DNA from 2 places in the Melaminivora jejuensis genome. Region 2 is predicted to be linked to the other one. Evidence: riboswitches for the same ligand, from Rfam matches in the RefSeq annotation. Region 2 holds a riboswitch; the other holds the start of a gene.
The links. Region 2 has a riboswitch for cobalamin ahead of IDM45_RS06220 (TonB-dependent receptor domain-containing protein). Riboswitches for the same ligand answer to the same signal wherever they lie in the genome.
Positions count from the first base shown of each region.

Region 1: linked by a shared signal. The riboswitch ahead of IDM45_RS08505 (TonB-dependent siderophore receptor) and the one ahead of IDM45_RS06220 (TonB-dependent receptor domain-containing protein) in region 2 are both predicted to bind cobalamin.

Region 1 is NZ_JACWIJ010000002.1:1,775,778-1,779,654, reverse strand. It holds gene IDM45_RS08505 (TonB-dependent siderophore receptor) at 1-1,467, opposite strand, end outside; cobalamin riboswitch at 1,628-1,907, opposite strand; gene trxB (thioredoxin-disulfide reductase) at 1,998-2,957, opposite strand; gene IDM45_RS08495 (DNA translocase FtsK) at 3,125-3,877, shown strand, end outside.
Region 2 is NZ_JACWIJ010000002.1:1,288,613-1,292,489, forward strand. It holds gene IDM45_RS06215 (cobyrinate a,c-diamide synthase) at 1-3, opposite strand, end outside; gene IDM45_RS06220 (TonB-dependent receptor domain-containing protein) at 24-1,913, opposite strand; cobalamin riboswitch at 1,995-2,243, opposite strand; gene IDM45_RS06225 (DUF904 domain-containing protein) at 2,287-2,514, shown strand; gene IDM45_RS06230 (cell division protein ZapA) at 2,511-2,882, shown strand; partial or broken gene IDM45_RS18245 (putative bifunctional diguanylate cyclase/phosphodiesterase) at 3,075-3,877, opposite strand, start outside.

The DNA of each region.
Region 1 (3,877 bases), 490 kb from region 2:
CAGCACATGCTCGCCGGCTGCGCCGCGCAGCCACAGCCAGTCGGCGGCAATGCGCGGGCTGTTGCGGCTGGCGCTCTGGTAGGACTGCACGGACGTGTCCGAGCGTGCCAGGCGCTGCGTGAAGTGGTCGCGCCGCAGGCCCAGCGTCAGGCCGGCATCGCCCCATTCCAGGCGATCCTGCATGTAGATGCTGCGCACTTCCTGGTCAAAGCGCGAGCCGGTCACGCGGCCACGGATGCCGCGCGGGTCGTTGCCGATATTGCTCACCGGCGTGTCGTAGTCGGGGCCACGGTAGGTGGGCGCGTTGCTGAAGGCAGGCGAGGCCTGATCCTGCCAGCCGCGCTCCAGGTTCAGGCCGATCTGCAGCTCGTTGCTCCAGTGCTTGCCAGCCGACAGGTGGGCCAGCGACAGGTCATGGAACACGCCGCTGTCGTCGGTCTGCGTCTCGGAATAGCCTTTGCTGACGGCGGCCGGCGGCGGCACGATAGTGATGCCGCCGGCGAACAGCCGGTCGTAGCGCGTGATGCTGCTGAGGTGGCGCAGGCTCAGGCCCTGGCCCCACTCGATCCTGTTCTTCCACGACAGCGACTGGTAGTGTCCGGTCACGCGCGAGCCGTCGATGCCGTAGTTGTCGCGCCAGCCGATGCCGAACATGGGCCGGCCACCTTGCAGCGGCACGATGGAGCCGCGGTAGGCATTCACGTCGCTGTCGAAATACTGCGCGCCGGTGACCCACTGCGGGGTGAGCGCCCAGTCGCCCGAGAGCACCGCTGCCTGCTGGGTGCGCCCGGCGCCGCGCTGGAAGCCGTCCCAGTGGTTGCTGGCCAGGCCGACAAACAGATTGCCGCGCTCGAAGTCCCAGCGCTGGCGCAAGCTAGCGTCGGTGCGGCCGAAGCGGCCCAGCGTAGCCGTAGCCTCGCCGCCGGCCTGCTCGGGCTTGAGGAAGAACTGCACGACGCCGCCGATGGCGTTCTTGCCGTACAGCGCCGAGGCCGGGCCTTTGATGAATTCGATGCGATCGACCAGTTCGGGGGCAACCAGGGTCACGTCGGCGTTGCCCTGCAGCAGGCGCAGCGGCACGCCGTCGATCAGCACCAGCACGTCCTGCGTGTCGCGCAGGCCGCGCGTCTCGAAGCGTGTGTAGTAATTGCCCTGGGTGCCGTGCTGCAGGCCAGGCACGCTGCGCAGCTCGTCCTCCAGCGTGATGGCGCCGGCGGCGTCCATCTGCGCGCGCTCGACCACGGTGGCGGCAAAGGGCAGGCGCAGCGGGTCGGCCTCCAGGCGCGTGGCGGTGGAAATGCTCTGCTGGCTGGTGACCTGCACCGCCGGCAGTGCGCCCTGGGTGGGCGCTGCTGCTGCGCTGCCCGTCTGCGCGTTTGCTGCGCCCCACAGGCTGCAGCCGGCCAGCAGGCAGGCCCGCCAGGGGCGCACGAGGCTGGGCCGGCGGGATGGAAGGATGGATGGCATGGAACGCAACTCCCTGATCCGCTGGGTCTGCTCGCCCGCAGACCACGCTCGACTGTTGGAAAGGCGCCGAGGCAGGAATCAGGGGGCGGACGCTGCCGCGCGGGGCAGGGCGCGGCCAGGGGGCAGCGTGTGTCCGGCCCGCTGCTCGCCCGCAGCCGCCGCTACATGCTCACGCAGGCCGGTATCCGGGCTTGCGGACGGTGCGCTTGGCGCACCAGGCCTCGCGCCTTCCCGCGCCGCATGGCGCAGTGGCGGCCAGCCATGCCGAGGGCATGGCGGCGGGCGAGGCTTGGTTTCCGCTGACCGTTGCGGGGGCAGCGCAGGAATTGCGGCTTTGCTGCAGAAAATTCTTGCTGCAGGAGGCGCCGCGCACCTGCTTCCCGTTGAACCCTGCAGGCCGCAAGAGCGGCAGGCCGGGCACCTGGTGAGAGCGCCGCCGCCGGGTGGATGGAAAAGGCCCGGGCGGGCGGCGGGCGCGATTGTGGCACAGGGCGCCGGCAGCAGCGTTGCCTGCGCCTGCCGCTCTTTCGTCAGTCCTGCTGCTCCAGGAAGCGCTGCGCATCCAGCGCCGCCATGCAGCCCGTGCCGGCGCTGGTAATCGCCTGGCGGTAGGTGTAGTCCTGCACGTCGCCGGCAGCGAATACGCCGGGCACGCTGGTCTGGGTGGCAAAGCCCTGGTGCCCGCCCTGGGTGTTGATGTAGCCGCCTGCCATGTCCAGCTGGCCCTGGAAGATGTCGGTGTTGGGCGAGTGGCCGATGGCGATGAAGCAGCCCTGCAGCGGCAAGTCCTCGGTATGACCGTCCTCGGTACTCTTGACGCGCACGCCGGTGACGCCCGAGTCGTCGCCCAGCACCTCGTCGAGCGTGAAATGCGTCTTCAGCTCGATCTTGCCCTCGGCGACCTTCTCATGGAGCTTGTCGATCAGGATGGGCTCGGCGCGGAACTTGTCGCGCCGGTGGATCAACGTGACCTTGCGCGCGATGTTGGACAGGTACAGGGCTTCCTCCACGGCAGTGTTGCCGCCGCCGACCACGCAGACATCCTGCTCGCGGTAGAAAAAACCGTCGCAGGTGGCGCAGGCTGACACGCCCCGGCCCATGAAGGCCTCCTCGGACGGCAGGCCCAGGTACCTGGCCGAGGCGCCGGTGGCGATGATCAGCGCGTCGCAGGTGTACTGGCCCATGTCGCCGGTCAGGGTGAAGGGGCGCTGGCTCAGATCGACGGCGCTGATGTGGTCGAACACGATCTGCGTCTGGAAGCGCTCGGCGTGCTGCAGGAAGCGCTGCATCAGATCCGGCCCCTGCACGCCCAGCGGGTCGGCGGGCCAGTTGTCCACGTCGGTGGTGGTCATGAGTTGGCCGCCCTGGGCCATGCCGGTGACGAGCAAGGGTTTCAGGTTAGCGCGGGCGGCATAGACGGCGGCGGTGTAGCCGGCGGGGCCGGAGCCGAGGATCAGGACTTTGGCGTGCTGGGTGGGGGTGTTGGACATGGGGTTCGTCAAAGTGTCGGGGTTGGGCGGGCAAGAGTGCCGCAACGGTCGGTGAGGGCGCGGCGGGCGGCCCCGGCGCGGCGGGCGGCCCCGGCGCGGCGGCGGATCATTGTAGGGATGCCCCTGCGGCCCCTGTCCCGGCGCGGGTCATGGGGTAAGCTTGCGCGCTGGTTTTTCTGTATGACTTACTCCTTCAATACCCTGAACGGAGCGCCACCGCCCCAGAGTGCGCTGCGCAGTGGTGTGGCGCGCTTCAGCCACGAGCTGATCCTGGTGCTGGCGCTGCTGGCGCTGCTGGTCTGGCTGCTGGCGCTGCTCAGTTACTCCCCGAAGATGCGGCCTGGTCCACCACCGGCACCGGCGCTGCCACGGCCAACTGGCTGGGCCGGCTGGGCGCCTGGCTGGCCGATGGCAGCTACTTCCTGCTGGGCTTTTCCGCCTGGTGGGGCGTGGCGGCGGCCTTGCACGCCTGGCTGGCCTCACTGGCGCGCTGGATGCGCGGCGCCAGCTACGAAGGCCTGCTGTCGTGGCGCCAGCGCGGCGCCTTCTGGCTCGGCCTGGCGCTGCTGCTGTGCGCCAGCTGCGGGCTGGAGTGGTCCCGTCTGTACCGTTTCGAGCCAGCGCTGCCCGGCCATGCCGGCGGGATGTTGGGCTATCTGACAGGGCCGCTGGCGGTGCAGTGGCTAGGCTTCACCGGCTCGGGCCTGATCGGCGTGATGCTGGCGCTGCTGGGTGCGGCGCTGGTCTTCGGCTTTTCCTGGGGGCACCTGGCTGAGCGCCTGGGCCGGCGCATCGATGCCGTGGTGCTGGCCAGCCGGGCGCAGGGCGAGCGCGCGCGCGACGCTGCTGCTGGCCGGCGCGCGGCGCGCCAGCGCCAGGCTGCGCTGGGCGAGGAGCCGCGCCATGAGCCGGTGGTGGAG
Region 2 (3,877 bases):
CATGCCGCTGGCGCCAGCTGCCGTCAGTACTGCGGCGCCCACTTCAGGCCGACATAGAAGCTGCGCCCCGGCGTGGCGTAGGTGCGCGCGACTTCGTAGTGCTTGTCCGTCAGGTTGTCCAGGCGGGCGACGATCTGCCAGTCGCGCGCCACGCGGGTGCTGGCGTGCAGGTTCAGCAGGGTGTAGCCGCCCAGCACGTTCTTGTTGGCAGCATCGTCGAAGCGCCGGCCCGACAGCTGCGCCTCGCCGCCCACCGTCCAGTGGGCGATCCGGGTCTCGGCGCCCAGGGCGGCGTGGCGCTTGGCACGGCGCTGCAGCTGCTTGCCAGTGTCCAGGTTCTTGGGGTTCTGCAAATCGATGGAGCCGTGCAGGCGCACGCCGGCCAACTGGTGCGAGCCGGCCAGGGTCAGGCCCTGGTAGCGTGCCTTGCCGATGCTGTCGTAGCAGCCCGGGTAGGGGCCGCTGCCACCCGGGCAAGGGCCGGGGCCGCTGACGAAGGTGATCAGGTTACTGACGTTGTTGCGGTACACGGTGGCCGAGAAGCTGCTGGCACCCTGGAGCCATTTCAGGCCCAGCTCGACGTTGCGTGCCGTCTCGGGGGTCAGGCTGGCGTCGCCGTACATGCTGAAGCGCTGGTACAGCGTGGGCGCGCGAAAGGCCGTGCCCATCGATGCAGTGGCGCGCCAGTTGGGGGCGAATTCGTAGCCATAGGCGGCGCTGCCGGTGCTCTTGCCGCCGAACTCGCTGTCGCGGTCGTGGCGGGCGTTGAGCTGCAGCGTGTGCGCCCCGGCGCGCAGGCCCCAGCCCAGGGCCAGGGCATTTTGCGAGCGGTCGCGGTCGATAGGGGCGTTGTCCAGGTGGTCTTCGCGCCGCTCCAGCGCTGCGGTGAACTGGTGCTCGCCCAGGCGCCACTCGTTGTGCAGCAGGTAGCCGCGCAACTGGGTGTTGGTCAGGTAGGGCGAGGGCCGGGTCTCGTAGCGATCCCGGGATTCGGTCACGGACAGGCGGGTCTTGTAACCCTCGCTCCATTGCGCCTGCCAGTGCGCGCCCAGCGTCTGGATACGGTGCAGGCTGCGGTCATCTTCCTGGCTGGTGTCGTAGCCGCTGTTGGACTCGTTGTGCAGCAGCGTGCCTTCCAGGCGGTGCGCGGCGTTGATCTGCCAGCCCAGCCGGCCATTGACGGCGCTTTGGTGGTAGCCGTCGCGGTCAGGGTTGCTCTTGGCGTCGGTCTTGGCGCTGAAGCCCCGGCTGCCCTCGCGCGTCAGGCCCAGGGCATAGTCCAGCGTGCCGCTGGCGCCGCTTACGCCGGCCTCGGTGCGCCAGGTACGGTACGTGCCCAGGCCAATGCCCACGTAGGGCGCCACGCCGGCCTCGCCCTTCTTGGTGAAGATCTGGATCACCCCAGCCACGGCGTCCGAGCCATAGATGGCCGCTGCCGGCCCGCGCAGCACCTCAATGCGGTCGATCAGCGACAGCGGCAGGGCCTCCCAGGTCGCGCCGCCGCTGCCGGCCTGCGAGTCAACCCGCACACCATCGACATAGACGGCGGTGAAGCGCGTCTCCGCACCGCGCAGGAACAGGCTGGTGACCGTGCCGGGGCCGCCGTTGCGCGACAGCTCGATGCCGGGCAGGCGCGCCAGCACATCGGCCAGCGCCGCAGCGCCGCTGCTCTCTATGGTCTGGCGATCGACGATGGTCACATCGGCCAGCACATCGGTCAGCGGCTGGGCCACCCGATTGGCCGTGACCACGATTTCGTTCATCGTTGGCGCGTGCAGGTTCTGCGCCAGCAGCGTGGCGTCCTGCGCCTGGGCGGCGCACAGGTTCAAAGATGCCAGGGCCAAAGCGCTCAGACGCAGGGGCGCGCCGGCGCCAATGGCAGCCAGACGGGCGCTAGACAGGGTAATCGACATGGAAGGACAAAAGAAGCAACAAACCCGTGCCAGCTTCCCCGCCAGCAGTGGGTGACATGGCTGCGCCTGCCCAGCGGGCACGGCGCAGCCTCCTTGTTGGCCGGTATCCGGGCTGGCGACACGCCTTCCAGGCGCCTTCCCAGGCGCTTGTTCAAGGCGCCCAGTGGCTTCGTGCGTGAAAGGGGAGCCGGCGTGCGGCTCGTTCGCTGACCGTTGCGGGGGCAGCGCAGGCCCGGGACATGTTTCTTCGCGCTGAAGAGCCCCTCCCTGCTTCCCGTTGAACTGCGGCATGTGAACCATGCAGCGAGCACCAACGGGGCGATTTTATGTGCAGGTGCAGCATCGCCCCGGCACTATCTACAATCGCACCCCTATGCCAGCCCCCTCTCCGATTGACCAGCTTGCCGAACGCGTGGAGCGGCTGCTGCAGCAGCACGAGCAGATCAAGCACGCCAATACCCTGCTGACGCAGGAGGTCTTGGCGCTCGCCCAGGAGCGCGATTCCCTCAAATCCCGGCTCCAGGCTGCCCGTGCGCGTGTCGATGCGCTGCTCGACCGCCTGCCGGCCAACCAGCCAGCCATGGACGACGACACCCCATGAAACAGATCGAAGTTCAGATACTGCAGCAGAGCTATCTGCTGGCCTGCGCCGAGGGGCAGGAAGCGCGTCTGCTGGAAGCAGTGGAGCGCGTGGATACGGCCATGACACGCATCCGCGACACGGGCAAGGTGCGCGCCCGCGAGCGCATCGCCGTGCTGGTGGCCTTGAATCTGGCCTTCGAGATCGCCGACCGCGATGTGGTGGCCGCAGTGACCGCCCAGGCCCGTGCCGAGTACGAGGGCGCCTCCGCCGAGGTGCAGCCCACTGCCGACACATACGCCGACGACGCATACGCCAACGAGCGCCTGGGCCAGCTCATCGAGCGACTGGATGAAGCTCTGGACGAACAGATGCCAGCAGCTTTGTAAACATTGGCCAGCACAGCGCCCAAAGGGCACAGGCGGGCTTACAATGGACTCGTCTGCGGTGCTGCCGGGCTTTATAGTTCCTTGAACCAATGCTCATATGAGCCCGGGCTTGGTACATCGCCTGGCAGGCGTGATCATCTCGCGTCAGATGAACCCAATGCCACGCTGCCCTTGCCCCCCTGAACCCTCGGTTCAGGATGACGGCTCGGTGGCACTTGCAGACACCTCTTGCCGAGCCTGGCCGGCCCGCCCCACCAGAGTTCGCAATTGCGGCACCGGCAGCGCCGGCGCACACAGATACCCCTGATAGAAGTCGCAGCCCATGGCTTGCAGCGCATCGCGCTGGGCTGCTGTCTCGACGCCTTCAGCCACCGTGGCAATGCCCAGGGCGCGCCCCATGCTGACGATGGCCTGCACAATGGCCTGGTCACGCTCATGCAGCGGCAAGCCATCGACAAACGACTTGTCTATCTTCAGGCGGTGGATGGACAGCTTCTTGAGATACGCCAGGCTGGAGTAGCCGGTACCGAAATCATCGATGGAAAGCCCTATGCCCAACTGGGCCAGCGTTCCCAGGAGCTGCTCCATCTCCTGCGCATCCTGCAGCAGCACGCTTTCCGTCAACTCCAACTCCAACATAGCGGCAGGCAGGCCATGCTGGGCCAGCAAGCCGGAAATCCGCTCGACCAGACCGGGCTGGCGGAACTCCAGGGCCGAGACGTTGACGGAAACCACCATGGGCGTCCCGCTGACATGCCAGTGCGCAGCCTCCTTGATCGCCTGCTCCATCACCCAGGCGCCCAGGGTGACGATATAGCCACTTTCTTCTGCCAGTGGGATGAAAACTGCTGGTGGTACCGACCCCAATTCCGGATCTCGCCAGCGCAGCAGCGCTTCCATGCCTACGATGCGCCCGGTAGCGAATTCGACCTGGGGCTGATAGTGAACCTCCATGTGCCCCAGGCCGAGAGCCAGACGCATGGCGTGCTCCATCT